Regions from separate parts of the Microbacterium sp. zg-B96 genome, predicted to be linked through region 2. Evidence: predicted binding sites of a transcription regulator. Region 2 holds the regulator's gene; the other holds the start of a gene.
What was found. Region 2 encodes HspR, which represses chaperone genes until heat shock. Its sites were predicted from a motif close to AAGTTGAGTCNNNNNGACTCAACTT; they were not measured.
Positions count from the first base shown of each region.

Region 1: a site for HspR is predicted at 4,332-4,356, ahead of QNO11_RS13375 (Hsp20/alpha crystallin family protein). Genes of this name have one in related genera too.

Region 1 is NZ_CP126738.1:2,812,492-2,823,188, forward strand. Features, by position in the region: gene QNO11_RS13355 (glycoside hydrolase family 2 protein) at 1-490, opposite strand, end outside; gene QNO11_RS13360 (MFS transporter) at 487-1,800, opposite strand; gene QNO11_RS13365 (L-serine ammonia-lyase, iron-sulfur-dependent, subunit alpha) at 1,867-3,357, opposite strand; gene QNO11_RS13370 (VOC family protein) at 3,397-3,759, opposite strand; gene QNO11_RS13375 (Hsp20/alpha crystallin family protein) at 3,842-4,282, opposite strand; gene QNO11_RS13380 (SDR family NAD(P)-dependent oxidoreductase) at 4,395-5,165, opposite strand; tRNA gene QNO11_RS13385 (tRNA-Arg) at 5,266-5,338, opposite strand; gene QNO11_RS13390 (asparagine synthase) at 5,419-6,009, opposite strand; gene QNO11_RS13395 (SDR family NAD(P)-dependent oxidoreductase) at 6,083-6,925, shown strand; gene QNO11_RS13400 (carbohydrate-binding domain-containing protein) at 7,027-8,748, shown strand; gene QNO11_RS13405 (hypothetical protein) at 8,865-9,059, shown strand; gene QNO11_RS13410 (aldose 1-epimerase family protein) at 9,264-10,202, opposite strand; gene araA (L-arabinose isomerase) at 10,204-10,697, opposite strand, start outside.
Region 2 is NZ_CP126738.1:3,312,641-3,323,337, reverse strand. Features, by position in the region: gene QNO11_RS15790 (MFS transporter) at 1-981, opposite strand, end outside; gene QNO11_RS15785 (signal peptidase I) at 1,046-1,669, opposite strand; gene QNO11_RS15780 (hypothetical protein) at 1,666-2,604, opposite strand; gene QNO11_RS15775 (hypothetical protein) at 2,693-3,277, opposite strand; gene QNO11_RS15770 (alternate-type signal peptide domain-containing protein) at 3,350-3,961, opposite strand; gene dnaK (molecular chaperone DnaK) at 4,373-6,241, shown strand; gene QNO11_RS15760 (nucleotide exchange factor GrpE) at 6,253-6,879, shown strand; gene QNO11_RS15755 (DnaJ C-terminal domain-containing protein) at 6,893-7,888, shown strand; gene QNO11_RS15750 (heat shock protein transcriptional repressor HspR) at 7,913-8,356, shown strand; gene QNO11_RS15745 (alcohol dehydrogenase catalytic domain-containing protein) at 8,568-9,677, shown strand; gene QNO11_RS15740 (SDR family oxidoreductase) at 9,708-10,466, shown strand; gene QNO11_RS15735 (MaoC family dehydratase) at 10,463-10,697, shown strand, end outside.

The sequences.
Region 1 (10,697 bases), 500 kb from region 2:
CATCCGTCACATCGCGCACCGCGAGGGTGAGTTCGTGCTGGTCGCCGCCGGCGAGCGCCGCGGTGACATCGATCGTGAAGGGCAGGTAGCCGCCGGTGTGCCCGCCGACCTCGACGCCGTCGACGGCGACCCGGCACGACTGGTCCACCGCGCCGAAGTGCAGCAGGACGCGTTCGTCGGCGGCGCGTTGCGGCAGCGTGAAGGCGCGCCGGTACCAGAGCGTCTCGGCGGCGCCGAGCGCACGGCCCACGCCCGACAGCGGCATCTCCGGCGAGAACGGCACCACGATCTCGCCGTCCCACACTGTCGGTGCGGCGACCGGGTCGGCGACGTCGAGCGGGTCGGATGCCTGGAACCGCGTGATCGCGTACGACCAGACACCGTTGAGGTTCGTCCAGCCTTCGCGCACCAGCTGCGGCCTGGGATACTCCGGCAGCGGCGCGTCCCGGTCGAGCCGCTCACCCCAGGGGGTCAACATCGGTGCGCTCATGCGGCATCCACCTCCTGCTGCAACCGCCGCAGCGCGAGCATCGGCACCACAACGAACAGGGCCACCAGGGCGGCGGCCGGGAAGATCCAGGGCGTGGGTACCTGCTTGACCACACCCAGGTCGACGTACGTCTCATTCGCACCGATGATGACCGCCGAGCCGATGAAGGGACCGATCACCATCGGGATCAGCACGACGAAGATCATGCGCAGGCCCTGCACCATGCCGATGCGGTCCGACGGGGTGGCATCACGCACGCTCGCCGACAGCGACGCCGTCGACAGCATGAACCCGCCCATCATGATCGTGCCGAACAGGATCACGCTCAGCATGTCCCGTACGACGAACATGCCGGCCAGCCCCACGATCATGAAGAACACCGCCGGCAGGATCGCGCGCGTCTTACCGACCCGGTCGACCACCCGCCCGCCGACGATGCTGATCACGGCGGCGAGGGTCAGTACGCTGCCGAGGATGATCGCGTAGCCGTCGATGCGCAGGTACCGCTGGATGTAGATGATCAGGTACGGGAAGAACACTTGGGAGCTCGTGCCGACGACGGCCCACGCCACGAGCAGGATGTACAGCCGCGGATGCGCCCGCAGCGTCGACGGCCGGAGGCCATGCACGAGCGCGCGCAGGTAACCGTCGGAGGGCGTCCGGATGTCGGGGGCGTCGCGCACCAGGAACCAGGCGAGCACGCCGACGGCCGCGGTGGCGAGGCCGATGATCCCGAAGAACAGCGTCCATTCGCCGGCCTGGGTGAGCCCGTCGAGCAGGCCGAACACCAGCAGCATCGCCATGAGCGGCAGCACCGACAGCACCGAGTCGACCCGGCCGCGGTCGGCGGGGGTCGTAGCATCCGTTACCCACGCATTGAACGCGGCGTCGTTCGCGCCCGAGCCGAACATCGACATCACGCAGTCGAGCAGGATGATGGCCACCACCGCGGTGCCGACCACCTGCGCGGCCTGCGCGCCGGCCGAGGGCTGCACGAGCCCGAAGGTCGCCGTCGTCAGGCCCCACAGGATGTAGCCGATCGCGATGAACGGGCGCCGCCGGCGCACCCGATCCGACCAGGCGCCCACGACCATCGTCGACAGCGTGGCGGCGACGGCGGATGCCGCGACCAGCACCGCGATCACGGTGGGATCGGTCGTGATCGTGTCGTACACGAACACGTTGAGGTACATGTTCTCGACGGTCCAGGCGAGCTGCCCGACGAAGCCGACGAGCACGACGACCCACCAGGTGCGGCCTGCCACGCGCGGCAGCCGTACGCGTGCGGGCGTGGGGGTGGGGACGGACATCGGCTTCCTCGCTGACGGACCGGAATTCGGGTGCATCGATCCTATGCGGCGCGGCCGCGGCATCCGTCAGCACTCGATGACGTTGACGGCGAGCCCGCCTTCGCTGGTCTCCTTGTACTTCGTCGACATGTCGATGCCGGTCTGGCGCATCGTCTCGACGACCGCGTCCAGCGAGACATAGTGGGTGCCGTCGCCGCGCAACGCCAGGCGTGACGCCGTGACGGCGGTGGACGCCGCGATGGCGTTGCGTTCGATGCACGGGATCTGCACCAGCCCGCCCACCGGGTCGCAAGTGAGCCCCAGGTGGTGCTCCATCGCGATCTCGGCGGCGTTCTCGATCTGCCGGTTCGTGCCGCCCATGACGGCGGTGAGACCGGCGGCGGCCATCGCGCACGCGGAGCCGACCTCGGCCTGGCATCCGCCTTCGGCGCCCGAGATCGACGCGTTCGCCTTGAACAGCGAACCCAGGGCGGTGGCCGTCAGCAGGAACCGGCGGATGCCGCGGCGGCGATTCGCGTCGGCGAGCGCCGGGGCATCGGCCGCCGCTGCGGCACCCTCCGTCGACGGGTGGAAGCCCAGCAACGCGCTGCCGACCAGCTCGCCGTAAGGGGTGACGGCGTTGCCGGAGCCCAGGCCCGAGTCGGCGAGGAACCGCCACCAGTACATCGCGACGGCCGGCACGATGCCTGCCGCCCCGTTGGTGGGCGCGGTGACGACGCGGCCGCCGGCGGCGTTCTCCTCGTTGACGGCGAGCGCGAACGCACCCAGCCACTCCCCCGGAAGTTCGCGTCGGCCCCCGGCTTCGGCTTCATCGAGCTGGGCGCGGATCGCGCCGGCGCGGCGCTTGACCTTGAGCATGCCCGGCAGCACGCCGTCGGCCAGCAGGCCCGTCTCGACGCACGCGGTCATGGCATCCCAGACGGCGTCGAGGCCCGCGGCGACCTGCTCCTCGGGGCGCAGGGCCTGCTCGTTCAGGCGCGCTGCTTCGGCGATGGTGATGCCGCGTTCGTCGCACAGCGCGAGCAGTTCTTCGGCGCTGTCGTAGAGCAACGGGAAGGGACGGCTCGCGACCGGTGGCGGCGCCCCATCGCGGCGGATGAAGCCGCCACCCACGGAGTAGTACGTCTCCTCGGCCACGGCTTCGCCGGTGGCATCCGTCGCCGTCAACGTCATCGCGTTCGGGTGCCCCGGCAGCCGGGTGCGGGGGGCGAAGGTGATGTGATCCTTCGTGAACGGCACCGGATGTGTGCCGTCGAGGTGGAGGTGCTGCCCCTCGGGCCAGTTCGTCCAGGCGTGGCGCACGGCGTCGGGGTCGACGGTCTCGGGGGCGTGGCCCTGCAACCCGGCCACGACGGCATCGGGCGTGCCGTGGCCGATGCCGGTGGCGCCGAGGGAGCCGTAGAGGGAACAGGCAACGCGCGCGACGCGGGGCAGCCCGTCGGAGTCGCGCAGGCGGGCGGCGAAGTCACGGCCGGCCCGCATGGGACCGACAGTGTGGGAGCTCGAGGGTCCTACTCCGATGGAGAACAGCTCGAACGCCGATACATAGGCGCTCACGCCTCGAGCCTACGACCTCGAGGCCTCTCGGGCGGGTGTTCAGGGACGCTGGAACGCGATGAGCCCGACGAGGTTGCCCTCGGAGTCCCGCAGGAAGGTCTGCCATTCCTCATGGCCACTGGGTCCCAGGGTGTCATCGTCGTGACGGAAGATCACGTGCGGCGCGGTGACGACCTCCACCCCTGCGAGGCGCTCCAGGGTCTCGTGCACGTTGTCGACGTGCAGGTAGATCAGCGCGGACGGCGCACTGCGGTCCAGCAGCAGACGCACGCCGTCCAGGTCGAAGAAGAGCAACCCGGGGTCGTCGAAGCGCGCCCTGGGCTCAGTCTCGAGCAGCGTCGAATAAAACGCCTCGGCACGGTCGAGGTCGTCGGCGTGCTGTGCGACCTGCTGCAGTTTCATGTCGGGCAGTCTCCCATGCGCTGTCGGAAGAGAAGGAGCCCCGGACGGGCGGTCCGGGGCTCCGTGGCGTCGTTGCGACGCGTTACGCCTGGTGCGACTCGCTGACTTCGAGCGTGGGGCTCGAGTCGTCGGTGGTCACTTCCACCTTGCGGGGCTTGGCCTTCTCGCTGACCGGGATCCTCACGCTCAGCACGCCGTTGCGATACGTCGCGGCGATGTGCTCGGTGTCGAGTCCCTGCCCGAGGCTCAGCTGGCGCAGGAAGCTGCCGGCCTCGCGCTCCCGGGTGATCCACTTCACGCCTTCTCCGACGTTGAGGGTGCGCTCGGCGCGGATCGTCAGCAGCTGGCCGTCGACGTCGATGTCGACCGAACCCGGGTCGACGCCCGGCAGATCGGCGGCAAGCACGTAGTGGTCGCCTTCACGGTAGAGGTCCATCGGCATCTGCCGCGGGCCGCGACGCGTGGGGTCCATCAGGTTGGTCGCAAAACGCTCCAGGTCGCGGAGCGGGTCGTAGGTCGCCATTTCGTCTCCTCTCGAGCGGTGCCGGACATCCGGCATCCATAGGTCTCTAAACTTGAGTCTCCTCGACTCAAGTAAGTCCAGATTAGCACTCGGCGGCGAGAGTGCCAAGGGGTTAGCGGGGCCGGGCAGCCGCCTCGGGATCGGGTCCATTGACCGACCGGCCACCGTCGACGGGCAGGATCGCGCCGTTGATGAAAGCCGCCGCGCCCGACAGCAGGAACGCCACGACTGTGGCCACCTCGTCGGCGGTGCCGGCCCGGCCGAGGGGTTGCAGTTCCGCGAGCTGTGCGTCGACCTCGGGGTGCGTGCCGCGGTACTCATCGAGCCGGGCCGTGGCGATCGCGCCCAGCGCGACGGCGTTAGTCCGGATGCCGTTCGGCCCGTGATCGACCGCGACCGCCCGCGTGAGTCCCTCGATCGCGGCCTTCGCCGTCGCGTAGGGCAGTGCCCCGCGCACCGGGCGCTGCGCCTGATGGGAGGAGACGTTCACGATCGCGCCGGGGCGATCGCGGTGGGTGAAGTGGCCCACCGCGGTGTGGCAGCCGGTGACGGCAAGGCGCAGGTTCGCGTCGATGAGGGCGAGGATGTCGGCGGCGGTCGCCGTGGTCAGGGACGCGTCCCGGAAGATCGCGGCGTTGTTGACCCACCCCGCCAGCGGCGCGACGGACTCGGCCTGCTCGGCCGCACGCTGGGCGATGGCCGGATCGCCGGCGTCCCCGGTGACGAGTTCGGTCGAGGGGCGTGCCGAGTCGCCAAGTGTGTCCGCGGTGTCGATCACGACGACGTGCCCGTCCTCCGTGAGCCGCGCGGCGATGGCGGCGCCGATCCCCCGCGCTCCCCCGGTGACGACGAACGACCGCTCCGAACCCTGTTGGCGCGACATGGCATCCATTCAACCCAGTCGCGGTGCGCGTGTCAGCCCGGGAACAACGAAGGCCCCGCGGTGACCGCGGGGCCTTCGTCAATACTGTCTCAACACAGTGTGCGCCCGAAGAGACTCGAACTCCCAACCTTCTGATCCGTAGTCAGATGCTCTATCCATTGAGCTACGGGCGCATGGCCTTTGCTCTCGCTCGGGCCGTCGATAAGCCTACCCGACGTGAGCACGGTGCGCGAATCGGCCCCGTGTCGGCGCGTCAGCCGTCGGCCGCGCCGCGGTCGGCGACGGCGCGCTCCACAGCGCGGCGATGTGCGCGCAGCTTCGGCAGGTCGACCATGCGCAGCGCCTGCATGCGCGCGAGGCGCATCTGCCCGTAGTCGGGCTCGAGGTCCGGCCGTGCCGCCTCGATGCTCAGCGTGCGGTCGATGTTCTTGGCGACCTCGGACCACGCCGCATCCCTGGCATCCTCCACCAGCTTCTCGAGCTCTTCGGCGTTCTCGGAGCGCTCGCGCAGCTCTTTGGCGATGTGCCGGGACTGGCGCACCCGCTTGCGGAGGTTGCGCACGTCCTTGCTGCGGTAGTCGTGCGTGCCGCCGGAGTCGGAGTGACGGCCCTTCGCCGCCTTGCGCTCGCGCTCGGCCCGCTCCGCGTCGGCCTCGGCCTCCTCGGCCAGATCCAGCAAGGTCTCCTTCGCGTGCGGCACGAACTGCTCGACCTTGAAGTCCTGACCACCGGTGAGGATATCCACCAGGATGCGGTTCTTCAGCGCCAGCCGCGTCGCCGCCGACGCGATGTAAAGACCCTCGGCGACGATGTCGTCGTGCTTCGCCTTCCTGCGCTGCGCCACGGCACCCCCTTGCAACGATCCTAGGGCGGCGGATGCGCCAGAATCGACGCAGGAAACCAGCAAAGGGGCCGGGATGCCAGTACTCGACGTCCGCGACGCGACGAGCGTCATCACCGGGGCCGCCGCCGGCATGGGAGCAGAGGTGGCCCGACGCCTCGCCGCCCGGGGCGCGCGCGTCGCGCTGATCGACCACGACGCCGGCGGATTGGATGCCGTGACGGCCACTCTGGCCGGCTCCGGGCACACCACGCACGTCGTGGACCTGACCGACGACGACGCCGTCGCGGACGTGGCCCGGCAGATCGCGGCATCCCACCGGCACGTGCAGACCCTCATCACCTGCGCCGGCTCGTCCATGCTCGGGTCGATCGACCAGCTCACCATGGCCGAGATGCGGTGGCTGATGGACGTGAACCTGTGGGGCACCGTCAACATCACCCAGGCGCTGCTGCCGACCCTGCGCCTCTCCCCGGCAGCCCACATCACCCACCTCGTCTCGATCTACGCGCTGGCCGCCCCCGCCGGGCGCATCCCGTACGCGATGAGCAAGTACGCCGTGCGGGGGTTCACCGAGGCGCTGCGGCACGAGCTCGAGGGTTCGACCGTCTCGGTAGGCGCGATCTACCCCGCCGGGGTGAAGACGGGGATCATCCTGCGGGGCCGATACGCCGCGGCGCTCGACCCGGCCATCGCCGCCCGGGCAGCCGCCGCACAGTCCGCGATGTACCGCACCGAGCCGGGAGAGGCCGCCGACCGCATCATCGCCGCGACGATCCACCGGCGCCCGCGCACCATGGTCGGTCGCCAGGCGCGGCTCGTGGACGTGCTCACCCGTGTGACACCGACGCGCTACTGGGCGGTGATGCGCCGACCACTGCGGGACGCGGTGGATACCACGACGCCCATCGCGCGGTGAACTCGAAGCGGCGACTAGGGGTTGTCTTAGCGATCACATAGCTGCCTTTTGCGTAATGGAAGCATCCCGAATGCGCTGCTTCCCCCGTGTGAAAGGACCAGATGACACCGCTTCACCCGTCGCGCCGCCGGCTATGGCTGGTGGCTGCTCCCGCCGCATTGGCGCTCACGCTCTCCGGCTGCGCGAGCGGCGCCGCGACCCCCGCGGCGAACCCCGACAGCGCGGCCGAGCCCGAAACGACCGTCGACACGACGCTGACCGGGTTCGCCACCGCCGAGGAGGTGCTCGCCGGCAACCAGCAGACGCACGACGCCGCCGCCGACGCCGAATGGTCCGAAGCGGATGCGGTGACGATCGAGCTCGACGGCTCCGGTGCCAGCGCGCCGGAGTCGGCCGGCGTCACCATCGACGGCGCCACCGTCACGATCTCCGCCGCCGGCACGTATCTGGTCAGCGGCGATCTGGAGGGCCAGCTCGTCGTGGACAGCGATGACGAGGGTGCGGTCACCCTCGTGCTGGACGGCGTGGACATCAGCAACTCCGACGGCGCTGCCATCGACATCGCCGCCGCCGCCGAAGCGGTAATCGTGCTGGCCGAAGGCTCGGCCAACACCCTGAGCGACGCGAACGGCTACGCCAAGGATGTCGAGGCGAACGCGGCCCTCGCCAGCGCCGCCGACCTCACGATCACCGGGTCCGGTTCACTCTCGGTCGCCGGCAACGGCAACGACGGCATCGCGTCGCGCGACGGCCTCGTGATCCAGTCAGGCGCCATCGACGTCGACGCGGTGGGCGACGGCATCCGCGGCAAGGACCACCTCGTCGTCCGCGGCGGTGACATCGCCGTCGACGCGGGGGGCGACGGCCTGAAGGCCGACAACGAAGAGGACGCCGACCGCGGCTACGTCGCGATCGAGGACGGCACCGTCACCCTCGTGTCCGGCGGTGACGGCATCGACGCGTACACCGACATCGTGCAGACCGGCGGCACCGTGGACATCGAAGCCGGGCGCGGGTCGACCTCCGACCCCGAGTCGGGGGCGAAGGGGATCGTGGCCGGCACGATCGCCGTACTGGAGTCGGGAGTCGTGAACATCGACGCCGCGGACGACGCCATCAACACCAACGCCTACCTGCACCTGGCTGGCGCGGACGTGACGCTTGCCAGCGGCGATGACGCGGCGCACGCCGAACTGCAGCTGGTCGTCTCGGACGGCGACGTCACCGTGACCTCGTCGGTCGAGGCCCTCGAGGGCGGGCAGATCACCGTCGAGGACGGCACCATCGCGCTCACCGCCAGCGACGATGCCATCAACGTCTCCGAACCCGACGCCGGCACCGCGGAGCTGACCCTCGTCATCGCCGGCGGCGAACTCGTGGTCGACGCCGGCGGCGACGGCCTCGACGCCAACGGCCCGATCGAGATCACCGGCGGCACGGTGATCGTTCACGGCCCCACCGCCGACGGGAACGGCGCCATCGACGCCGACGGCGGCGTGACGGTCTCGAGCGGCACGCTGCTGGCCCTCGGCCCCGCCGGCATGGCGCAGGCCCCGAGCGCCGATTCGGCGCAGGCCACCGTGCAGTTCACCGCGAACGGCGGCATCGCCCCCGGCACCGTGCTCACGATCGTGTCCGCGTCCGGCGAGCAGCTGGGCACCGTGACGGCGACCAAGCAGGCGCAGAACCTGGTGTTCTCCGCGCCGGGGCTGACCAACGGCGAGACGTACACGCTCGTCGCCGACGGTGCGACGATCGCCACCGCCGTCGCCGGGCAGCAGAGCGCCGGAGGCATGGGCGGACCGGGCGGTGCCCCGCGCTGATATCACCTGCGCGCGGCGGATTCAACCCCGTGACCGCGGGCCGCACGCCGAATAGCGTCGGAGTCACGCTAGACGGACGGGTAGCACCCGGGCCGCCTTCACGAAAGGAGCGAATCATGGGTTTCATCGATGACGCGAAGAGTACCGCCGAGACCGCAGGTCGCAAGGCCAAGGATGCACTCGACGACACCGCCGACCGCATCAAGGACAAGGCCGACGAGCACAAGGCCGAATCCGACGTGAAGAAGGCCGAGGCGGAGCGCGAGTCCGTCCAGACGCGCAACGAGGTCAAGGAAAAGCTGCGCGACTAAGTCCCACGAAGCGAAGGGCCCCGGAGGAGACTCCGGGGCCCTTCGTCGTGAGTGCATACCTCAGCCGCAGCCGCCGGCCGGCGCGCCGTGACGACCGGGCCCGTGTACAGCGCCACCGCGGGCGTCCTCGCGCGACAGCGCGGCGATCGACGTGGTGCGCACCGCCCTGGCCGATGCGCTGACAGCGCACCGGGCTGAGCCGGCTCAGATCGCGAAGATGCGCCAGCCCGCCTCGGCGACGGCGCCCGGCTCGATCACGAGCAGGCCCGGGTCGAAGTCGTAGCGCGGCGCGTTGAACGCGTCGGGCGCGCAGGTCATCGGCTCCACGGCGAGGCCGCCGCGGTGCCCGGGTTGCGCGGGGCCGCCTGGGAGGTCGGCGGTGTGCACCTGCACCCACGGGCACGCAGCGTCCCATGCGATGCCGACTCCGCGACCGGCGGCATCGGTCACGCGCACGGTCGCGACGCCCGCGTCACCCGCCTGCAGCGCCGTGAATGCGTGGTCGATCTCGGTCGAGCCGATCTGCCGCGGCGTGCGGAAGTCGAACGCGGCATCCACCGGGCCCAGCGTGGTCGGGATGAGCCGGTCGGGCGTGACAGACAGCACGTCGGATGCCGGGAGTTCCAGCGTCCAGTCATCCACCGTCCCCTCCCCGGCGACGAGGTAGGGGTGAGGGCCGGTGCCGAACGGCACCGGGTGGGCGGAGAGGTTCTCGGCGCGCACCGACTGGGTGAGCCCGTCGTCGCCGAGCGTGAAGGTCGTGGTCACCCGCACCCGCCACGGGTACCCGGTCTGCGGCTCGATCGTCGCGGTCAGGGTGACGTGGTCGGAACCCTTGTCGACGGCGTCGTAGTCGAGCCACGCACCCAGACCGTGCAGCGCGTGTCCGCGGTCGGGCTCGGTGAGAGCGAGCTTGTGCTCGACGCCGGCGAAGACGTAGCGGCCGTCGACGATGCGGTTGGGCCACGGCACCAGCGTCGCGCCGCGATACGCCGGGCGCACCTCGTCGGCGACGAACGGCACGACCAGGTTGCGACCGGCGTGGGTGAGCGAGCGCAGCGAGGCGCCGACGCTCGCGACAACCGCTTCGCAGTCGCCGTGGCGGAGGGTGTGCTGGATGCCGCTGGCAGGAAGGTGCGCCATGTCAGATCCCCTGCGCCAACCGGTAGTACGCGGCGTTCCAACGCAGTTCCTTCTGGAACCCGCGCACCGTGGTGTCCTGGTCGATCACGAGCAGTTCGGTCTTCGCGATCTCGGCGAAGTCCTGGAACACCTCGATGCCCACCGCGGTGGTCATGACGGTGTGGTGTGCGGCCCCGGCGGCCAGCCAGCATCCGGCGCTCGTGGCGAAATCGGGGGCGGGCTTCCACACGGCCCGTCCCACCGGAAGGTTCGGCAGGTCGGGGGCTTCGACGTTCTCGACGACGTTCGCGACCAGGCGGAATCGGTCGCGCATGTCCGACAGCGCGACCACGACGGCGGGACCGGGGTCGGCGGTGAAGACCAGGCGCACCGGGTCCTGTTTGCCGCCGATGCCCAGCGCATGCACTTCGAGGCGCGGCTTGGCGGTCGTCAGCGACGGCGAGACCTCGAGCATGTGGGCACCGAGGATCTTCTCGTCGCCCGCCACGAGGTCGT
Region 2 (10,697 bases):
GCCGAAGATCACCAGCTCGATGAACTCGAACCCGTACACCTGGCCGGCGATGATGGCGCCGAAGGTGAACACGCCGCCGAGGCCATCACGGAAGACGGCGCTGGACAGCAGGAACCAGAAGGTCGGCCGCGAAACGGGTGAGCGGTACAGCGCCGTGACGTCGCGCACGAGCAGCTTGTATCCGCGCAGCAGTCCGACGCGACGCTCCGGGCGGCCGGCCGAGGGCTCTGGGACCCACAGGAAGATCGGGATGGCGAACGCCACCGTCCACAGCGCGCACCCGATGGCGATGATGCGGAACGGCAGTCCGCCGTCAGCGCTCAGGCCGAACCAGTCCGACATGTAGAAGACGACCACGAGGATCAGCGCGACGATGCCGCCGAGATAGCCGAAGCCCCACCCGAGGGCCGAGACGCGTCCGATCGTCCGGGGAGTGGCGATGCCGATGAGCATCGCGTTGTAGTTCACTCCGGCGATCTCGCTGAACACCGTGCCCGCCGAGATGAGGGCCACACCCAGCCAGAACAGCGCCGGCGCGGGCTCCACGAACCACAGCAGCGCCATGCTGACGACCAGCCCACCGGTGCCGATACCGAGCCACAGCTTCTGGCGCCCGGCCGCGTCGGCCTGCTGGCCTAGCACCGGCGCGATCGCCAGGATGAGCAGTCCCGCGATGGTCGTCCCCCAGCCGAGACCGGCCGCCAGCCCCGCCTCCGCGGTCTCCTTCACCGAGTCGCCGTCCGGAAGGGCGGCGATGTCAGCGGGGAGGAACGAATCCGTCGTGAGGTACAGCGCCGTGAAGATGAAGGTGAGGATCACGGTGTTGAACGGCTGCGCCGCCCAGTCCCACAGCGCCCACGACAGCACGGTGCGCGGCGGTGCGGGGCGCCCGGCACGCAATTGCAAGCCCATGACCTGCGGCAAGGCGTCGGTGTCGGCGGTGACGGGCACGTGTGGAGTCGCGCCGGGCGTGGTGCTCATCCGCGCACATTATCGTGATTGCGCGCGCAGGGCGCGGCGTGGCGCGCGGCGGCGGCTGCAGCGGTCACTGATCGGATGCCGCGGCGGCGCGTTTGCGGCGCTTGTCGCGCACCGCGACGACTCCGTTTCCCGCCGCGTAGAGGAACAGTCCGCCCGCTCCCAGCGCCACGACGACGTCGCGGGTGCTGCCCGTGAGGAAGTTGTTGACCCAGCCCAGCAGCGGCAGGCTGTACCAGAGCGTGCCGCGCACCTGCACCTCCCGCACCGGCTCGGGGTCGGGCACGTCGTTGTTGTCGCCCTGCGCGATGAAGGTCACCTCGTCGCCGGCGAAGGTCTTGGAGATCACCCGGTGGGTGACCACTGCCGACTCGCCGGAGCGGATCTGGTAGGTGATGACATCCCCGACCGCGATGTCCTCGACCGGGGTGGGCTTGGTGACGATGAGGGTGCCGGGGGGAAGGCCCGGCTCCATCGACTGCGTCAGCACCGTCATGGCGCTCCCGCCGACGACCGCCGGCAGCACGATCACCGCGATCGCGACGGCGGCGGTGAGGGTGAGCAGCGCCGCGCTGAGGGAGACCTTGAGGTAGTACCACAGGCTGCCTTCCCGCGAGGCGCGGAACGACCGGCGCGAGCCGAGGGCGGCACGGGCGGTGGTCTGTTTGGTGGGCGCGGCCATGGTGGTCATGAGACGCAGCTGAGCGCGGGGATAAGGATGAAGCCCCACGCCCAGCCACGGGTGATGGAGGTCTCCGCAACCTTCGAGGTCGTGCCATGGAGCGATTCTGTCGCCTCGACGGCGAGCCGGTAGGTGCCGTTACGACTCCACGCGTCGGGGCTGAGCTGCAGCGACGTCGCGGTGGTCGTCTGCGGCCCAAGTGTCACGCCCGGGTTCGCGACATCATAGACACGGTACGTCACCTGTGCCCCTGTGGGCTTGCTGGCTGGAGCTGTCCAGGAAATGGTGAGGTTCAAGGCGGCGTTGTCATTGCAGGCGAGCGCCTGGACCGGTCCGAGCCGGTAGACGGTCTGGGTCACGGAGGTGGCGGTCGCGGAGGTTGTCCAGCTGCTGCCCGCCACCGCACCGGCCACCGCGAAGGTCGCCGTGACCGTCTGCCCCGGCAACGTCGCGTCGGTGTTCGACGTGACGTTCGTCGCGACGCAGACGGTGGCCTTGGCGCCTGCGGCAAGCGTCTGAGCACCGGCGGGGAGTTTGGGGGCAACGTCGGCGAGGGTCGTCTCGACCTTGCCGGTGGGCGGGATCGGCTGATTGCACGGGTCGGCACCGGTGGCGGTCCCGACCCACATCGTCAGCTTCGTCGCCGCCGCGAGGGCGGCCGAGCTCCCGGCGGCGAGCGCGTTCGTGAGGCCGTACGCCAGCGGCGTCCCGCCGGTGTTGGCGATGACGAGTGCGCCCCGCACCGCGACGCCGGACTTAGGGCCGTTGAAGCTGTAGGTGGTGTTGAGGCCGCCGCTCAGGCTCGCGGTCGTCGCGGGTGACGCCGAGGATGCCGTAGCCGAGACTGAGGCCGATGCGGTCCACACCGCGACGGCGACGCCCGAGCCGCCGAGCACTGCGAAGGTGACCAGCGCGACGATGGGGCCGAGGTGGCGGCGGTTCATCGGAGCTCCTGCGTCCCGGAGATCGTGAGCGTGAGGGGGGACGCCGCGGCCCCGGCCGCGGCGGCGGGCCCGGAGAGGTGGCTGCGGGTCATGGACGAACCTGTATTCCCGTGATCGTGAGGGTGAGGGCGGATGCCGCGGCTCCTGCTGCTGCGGCCGGTGCATTCTGTGGCAGGCCCAGTCCCACGCACATTACGGTAGTCGCTGCGGGGGCCAGGGTGACGCGCAGGTCACCGGCGATGTCGGGGGCGACGCGGGTGGTCACCGTCGGGGCGACACGACCGGCCGCGCAGTCCGCCGTCGATGCGGCGACCCCGACCGTGACGACCAGCGCCCCAGTGAAGGCGTTGGTCGTGGCGCTCGACACGCTGTCGAGGCTCAAGGCGAGGGGGGTGGTGCCGGTGTTGCGCACGGCGCTCGAGCCGTAGACGGTGCGGCCGGGGTACAACCCCGTGGCCGACAGCTGCACGCCATCAGTGGACAGCTCGGCGGAACCGGCCTGCAGGGTGGCGGCGGCGGCCGCCGGGGCCGAGACCGACCAGGCGGCGTACGTGCCACCGCCGGCCAGCACGCCGCACACGATCGCCCCGGTGGTACCGAGTGTCGCCAGCAGCATCTTCACCGGCGCCGAGGTGCGGCGTCGGCGCGCGAGGCGGCGTGAACGGCGGGTCATCTCGACTGCTCCAGTGGATTGTGGGCGACGCGGAAACGAGGTCCGCCTCACTGTGGAGGCGGACCTCGTGGGTCACTCTGCTTCTGCGGGCAGCTGCGTGAGGGTGACGGCGAAGTCGCTGAGGTCGACGGAACCGTTCTTAGCGGCGTTGTGGTCGCCGTTGTCGAGGTCGGTGTCGGTGTCATCGAACGGGAAGGTGATCGTGGCGGTCACCTTGATGACCTGCTCGATGCCGTCGGGACCGGCAACTCCCGTGAAGGTCTGGTCGTGCTCGAGCTCGCCGATCCCTTCAGCCGAGAGCTGCGTCGTGGCCTTGAGGTACTCGGCAAGCGCCTCATCCTCGTCGTCATCCTCGACGGCCGGAGCGATCGACGCATTGGTCAGCCCGATCTGGCCGCGCAAGCTGTCACCCTTGGCGATGACCGTCATCGTCGTGGTGTAGGTGAGCACGTCACCCGGGGAGACGAGATAATCGGCGATGTTCTCCTCGTCCAGGAGGTCGGTGCCGTTGAAGCTCCACGTGCCCCCCTCCTCGCCAGGGAGGACCTCGAGGTTGCCGGCCGAGATGGTGGCGTCGGCGCCGGCTTGGGTGGAGCCGTTCCACGTGGCGAAGGTGCCGCCGCCGCCGAGCAGCAGGAGGACGCCGGCCGCGGTGGCGATGGAGGCCTTGGTGGTCTTGTTCATGATGTCTTCCTTCGTAGCGGCTCGGTGCCGCAGTTTTCGGGATGAGGGGTTTGTGGGCCCGGCACGCCGACGTGAACCTGTCGGCTTGGGCATTGCCTAGTTTTCGCCGCTGACCGCAAGACCCGTGCCGCTTCTGTGCGAGCAACCCGCAAGATCGGGGCAACGTCGGCTGAGCTGAGAAGCCACGACCCGCGAACCTCAAGGAACCCCCAAGAAAAGGTCGAGTCTGGGCCAACCGGCCGCCGTGACCCCTCTCTACGGCTGCTCATCATCGGCATCCGCCCGCCAAACTTGACACCTCACGACTCAAGTTCGATTGACATCGGAAACCCTGTCGCGTATCCTTGAGCCATCGCGACTCAGGTTGACGTCGCCCCGAGATTTTCAGATCCACACGAAGGAGAAACACACATGGCACGTGCAGTGGGAATCGACCTCGGAACGACCAACTCGGTCGTCAGCGTCCTTGAGGGCGGCGAACCGAAGGTCATCGCAAACGCCGAGGGCTTCCGCACGACCCCGTCGGTCGTCGCATTCACCAAGGACGGTGAGGTGCTCGTCGGTGAAACGGCCAAGCGCCAGGCCGTCACGAACGTGGACCGCACCATCACCTCCGTCAAGCGCCACATGGGCACCGACTGGAAGACGCAGTCGATCGACGGCAAGGCGTACACGCCGCAGGAGATCTCGGCCCGCATCCTGCAGAAGCTCAAGCGGGACGCCGAGCAGTACCTGGGTGACACCGTCACGGATGCCGTGGTCACCGTTCCCGCGTACTTCAACGACGCCGAGCGTCAGGCCACGAAGGAGGCCGGTGAGATCGCGGGCCTGAACGTGCTGCGCATCATCAACGAGCCCACCGCTGCCGCCCTGGCCTATGGCCTGGACCGCGGCAAGGAAGACGAGCTCATCCTCGTGTTCGACCTCGGTGGCGGCACGTTCGACGTGTCCCTGCTCGAGGTGGGCAAGGACGACGACTTCTCCACCATCCAGGTGCGCTCCACCGCCGGTGACAACCGCCTCGGTGGCGACGACTGGGACCAGCGTCTGGTCGACTTCCTCATCAAGCAGTTCAAGGACACCACCGGTGTCGACGTCTCGGGCGACAAGATCGCGCTGCAGCGTCTGAAGGAAGCCGCAGAGCAGGCCAAGAAGGAACTCTCCAGCTCCACCTCGACCAGCATCAACCTGCCCTACCTGTCGCTGACCGACTCGGGCCCCGTCTCGCTGTCGGAGACGATCACGCGCGCCAAGTTCGAGGACCTCACCAAGGACCTGCTCGACCGCACCAAGAAGCCCTTCGAGGACGTCATCCGCGAAGCCGGCATCAAGGTGGGCGACATCGACCACGTCGTGCTCGTGGGTGGCTCCACCCGCATGCCCGCCGTTTCGGAGCTGGTGAAGCAGGAGACCGGCAAGGAGCCCAACAAGGGCGTCAACCCTGACGAGGTCGTCGCCGTGGGCGCCGCCCTGCAGGCCGGCGTCCTCAAGGGCGAGCGCAAGGATGTGCTGCTGATCGATGTCACCCCCCTGAGCCTCGGCATCGAGACCAAGGGCGGCATCATGACCAAGCTCATCGAGCGCAACACCGCGATCCCGACCAAGCGCAGCGAGACCTTCACCACGGCAGACGACAACCAGCCGTCCGTGGCGATCCAGGTCTTCCAGGGCGAGCGCGAGTTCACCCGCGACAACAAGCCGCTGGGCACCTTCGAGCTCACCGGCATCGCGCCGGCTCCCCGTGGCATCCCGCAGGTCGAGGTCACCTTCGACATCGACGCGAACGGCATCGTGCACGTGTCCGCCAAGGACAAGGGCACCGGCAAGGAGCAGTCGATGACGATCACCGGCGGCTCGTCGCTGCCGAAGGAAGACATCGACCGCATGGTGCGCGAGGCCGAGGAGCACGCGGCCGAGGACAAGAAGCGCCGCGAGTCCGCCGAGACCCGCAACCAGGCCGAGACGCTGGCCTACTCCATCGAGAAGCTCATCAAGGACAACGACGACAAGCTGCCCGCCGACGTCAAGTCGGATGTGCAGGGTGACGTCGACGCTCTGAAGACGGCTCTGGCCGGCGATGACGACGACGCCGTGAAGACCGCGTTCGACAAGCTCAGCCAGTCGCAGGGCAAGCTGGGCGAGGCGATCTACGCCTCGGGCCAGGCTCAGGGCCAGAACCCTGACCCGGCGGCGACCGACCCGGGCAACGGCGAAGTGCCGAACCCCGAGGAGGACGTCATCGACGCCGAGGTTGTCGACGACGAGGACGAGAAGAAGTAGAGATCTCAGACATGACCGACAAGGACTTCGAAGAACCGATCGACGAGGTCCCCGGTGACAAGGGGTCGGAGGCTCAGGCCTCCGACCCCGAGTCGCAGGGGGCTGAGCCCGCGGCATCCGCTGCGGACGGCGACGGCGAACCCGAACTGACCATCGAAGACATCCTGGCCGCGGCGCAGTCCGCGGATGCCGCCGCTGCCGATGCACCGGCGCAGTCGGGTGCCGAGCCCGACCTGCTGGTGGATCTCAAGCGGGTGCAGGCCGAGTACGCCAACTACCGGCGTCGTACCGAGGAGCAGCGCGAGGTCGAATTGGAGCGGGCACGCGGTTCCGTGGCCCGGAGCCTGCTGCCGGTGCTCGACGATCTCGACCGCGCCGAGAAGCACGGCGACCTCACCGAGGGCAGTGTGCTGTCGGCGGTCGCCGACAAGCTGCGCGGGATCGTGAGCAAGCTGGGCGTGGAACGCTACGGCGAGGCGGGCGACGTGTTCGACCCGCAGCAGCACGAGGCGATCTTCCAGGCGCCGACCCCCGGCACGACCGATCCGACGATCCTCGAGGTCGTCGAGATCGGCTACCGGCTGGGCACGACCGAGCTGCGTCCGGCGAAGGTCGTCGTCGCGGTTCCGGCCGAGTAGGACGGGGGCATCGATGGCGAGTCAAGACTGGTTCGATAAGGACTTCTACTCCGTCCTCGGCGTGAGCAAGGACGTCAGCGATGCCGATCTGAAGAAGACGTACCGCAAGCTGGCACGCAAGTATCACCCTGATTCCAATCAGGGTGATGCTGCGGCGGAGGCGAAGTTCAAAGAGGTCAGTGAGGCGTATGCCGTGCTGAGCGACGCCGAGCAGCGTGCCGAGTACGACCAGATCCGCGCGATGGGGTCTGGTGCTCGCTTCACGGCGAGCGGGCAGGGCGCCGGCGGCTTCGAAGACGTCTTCAGCATGTTCGGTCAGGGCCGGGGCGGTCCGCGCACCCAGTCCACCGAGGACTTCGACGACATCTTCTCGATGTTCAACCAGCAGCAGGGCGGCAGGTTCGGCTCCGGCCGGTTCGGCCAGACCTCCGGCGGGTTCCGTGGATTCGGCGGTCCCACCAAGGGCAGCGACGTCACGGCACGCACGACGATCGACTTCGTCACCGCGACCAAGGGCGAGACGATCACCCTGGCAGGGGAGGACGGCAAGCCGTTCAAGGTCAAGATCCCCGCGGGCGTGAAGGACGGGCAGAAGATCCGGCTGCGCGGTCGGGGGCGCCCGTCGCTCGACGGCGGTGAGAACGGCGACATCGTGGTGACCGTTGCGGTGCGTCCGCACCCGGTGTTCACCCGGGAGGGTCTGAACCTGCGCGTCACCGTGCCGGTGACCTTCACCGAAGCCGTGCTCGGGGCGACCATCGAGGTGCCGACGCTCGGGGGCGACCCCGTGAAGTTGCGCGTCGCACCCGGCACGCCCTCCGGGCGCGTGCTGCGCGTCAAGGGGCGGGGCGTTGCCACCGCGAAAGGCACCGGTGACCTGCTCGCCGAGGTGCAGATCGCAGTGCCGGCGCACCTGGAGGGCGAGGCGAGGGAAGCCCTCGAACGCTTCCACGAACTCGAGCCCAAGGAGAACCCGCGCGCGGATCTCATGCAGAAGGCGCGCGGATAGGTGCTCGGCGGGGGAGGTGAGCGCGTGAACGACCAGGTCGACGAGGACAGCCCGATCTTCGCGATCGCGGTCGCCGCGGAACTGGCGGGCATGCATCCGCAGACCCTCCGCCAGTACGACCGCATCGGCCTCGTGGTGCCCGATCGCACGCGGGGCGGGTCACGCCGGTATTCCACGCGCCACGTGGCACAGTTGCGCGAAGTGGCACGCCTGTCTGCGGAGGGCATGAGCCTGCCGGCCATCTCGCGCATCATCGAGCTGGAGAACCAGGTGCGGGATCTACGCCGCCAGGTGCGCGACCTCGAGCACCGCGTGCGCGCGGAGATCGAGAACCGCCCCGGCGCCCGCGTGTTCGCCGCCGGCCCCAGCGGCGGGGTGGTCACGCTGCGCCACGGCAAGCGGGTGCGCCGCGCCACCGACATCGTGCTGTGGCGCCCGCGGCATCCGGACGACGACCAGCACGACTGAGCCGACTCACCCGGTACGACGGCCCCTCGCGTGTGCGGGGGGCCGTCTGCGTGCGTAGCTGCCGAGTGAGTATTGGTGCTGCCGAGTGAGTATTCGCGCTGCCGAGTGAGTATTCGTGCTGCCGAGTGAGTATTCGTGCCGGCGACATACCGCGCAGTCGGTATGCTGGCATCGCCCGATGGGGCGGCCGCAGGCGAACGAGGAGGTTCGGATGCAGATCACGGGAGCCGTGCTGGAGGTGTCTGGTGCCGCAGCGCCATTCGCGGCATCCCGGCCCTTCACTGTCGGGCTATTGGAACTCGCCGACCCCGGCCCGGGCGAACTGCTCGTGCGCATCGAGGCTGCCGGCGTCTGCCACTCGGACCTGAGCGTCGTCGACGGCAACCGCCGCCGCCCCACCCCGATGCTGCTCGGACACGAGGCCGCCGGCATCGTCGAAGCGGTCGGCGCGGGCGTCGAAGACCTGCGGCCGGGCGTGCGCGTTGTCATGACCTTCCTGCCGCGCTGCGGGGCGTGCGCCGGCTGCGCGACCGACGGCCGCCTGCCGTGCGAGGTGGGTTCCGCGGCCAACAACGCAGGCACCCTCGTCGGGGGCGGCATCCGGTTGCGGCGGGGGGCGGATGCCACGGAGCCGGTGTTCCACCACCTCGGAGTGAGCGGTTTCGCCACGCATGCCGTGGTCAGTCGCACCTCGGTGGTGCCGGTCCCGCCGGACGTGCCGGGGGAGATCGCGGCGCTGCTGGGCTGCGCCGTGCTCACCGGCGGCGGTGCGGTGCTCAATGCCGCCCGCCCGGCATCCGGATCGTCGATCGCGATCGTCGGACTCGGCGGGGTGGGGATGGCGGCGCTGCTGGTCGCGGTCGCGCTCGGCCTCGACGTCACCGGGGTCGACGCGGTGCCGGGCAAACTCGACCTCGCGCGGGAACTGGGTGCCGTCGCTGCGCTTTCGCCGGCGGATGCCGTGGCGCGCGGCATCCGCATGCCGGCCGTCATCGAGGCTGCCGGATCCGCGCGCGCGTTCGAGACCGCGGTGGCGCTGACCGCACCCGGCGGGACGACGGTGACCGTGGGGCTCCCGGCGCCGGACGCGCGGGCCACGGTGTCGCCGCTGCAGCTGACCGCCGAGGCGCGCACGGTCATCGGCAGCTACCTGGGTTCGGCGGTCCCGGCCCGCGACATCCCGCGGTTTATCGAGCTGTGGCGCGCGGGCCGGCTACCGCTGGAGCGGCTGGTGACCTCCCGCATCCGGCTCGACGACATCGACGCCGCGATGGACCGCCTCGCCGCCGGCGGCGAGCTGCGGCAACTCATCGTCTTCTGACCCTGCCATGCCCGACGAAAGGACCCCCGCATGACTCGTATCGCCCGTACCGCCATCGTCACCGGAGCCGCGCGCGGCATCGGAGCCGCGACCGCCCGACGTCTCGCCGCGGCCGGTCACGCCGTCGCGGTGCTCGACCTCGACGTCGCCGCGTGCGCGGACACCGTCGCCGCGATCGAAGCCGAGGGCGGCCGTGCGCTCGCCGTCGGTGCGAACGTCGCGGATGCGAGCGCCGCGGCATCCGCCGTCGATCGCATTGCGGCGCAGCTCGGTGCACCGACGATCCTCGTGAACAACGCGGGGATCATCCGCGACAATCTGCTGTTCAAGATGAGTGAGGATGACTGGGATGCCGTGCTGACGGTGCACCTGCGCGGGGCGTTCCTCATGACCAAGGCCGTGCAGGCGCACATGGTCGAGGCCGGCTGGGGGCGCATCGTCAACCTGTCGTCGACCTCGGCGCTGGGCAACCGCGGGCAGGCGAATTACGCGGCGGCGAAGGCGGGGATGCAGGGGTTCACCAAGACCCTCGCGATCGAGCTGGGGCGGTACGGCGTGACGGCGAATGCCGTGGCGCCTGGGTTCATCCAGACCGACATGACCCGGGCGACCGCTGAGCGGATGGGGGTGCCGTTCGAGGATTTCGTTACCGCGATGGCGGCGGAGATCCCGGTCGGGCGCGGCGGCACGCCCGACGACGTGGCCGCGGCCGTGGCGTTCTTCACGGCCGAGGATGCCGGGTTCATCTCGGGTCAGGTGCTGTACGTCGCGGGTGGGCCGCGGGCATGAGCGTTCAGGTGTCGTCGCCGGGGTCGCTTGCCGCGGTCGTGGGGGCCGTGGCGACGGGGGAGTGGTTCGAGATCACGCAGGAGCGGATCGCGGCGTTCGCCGACGCGACCGAGGATCGGCAGTGGATCCACCTGGATGTCGAGCGGGCGGCATCCGGTCCCTTCGGGGGGACGATCGCGCACGGATACCTGACGCTGTCGCTGCTGCCGCGGCTGACCGACGGGTTGCTGC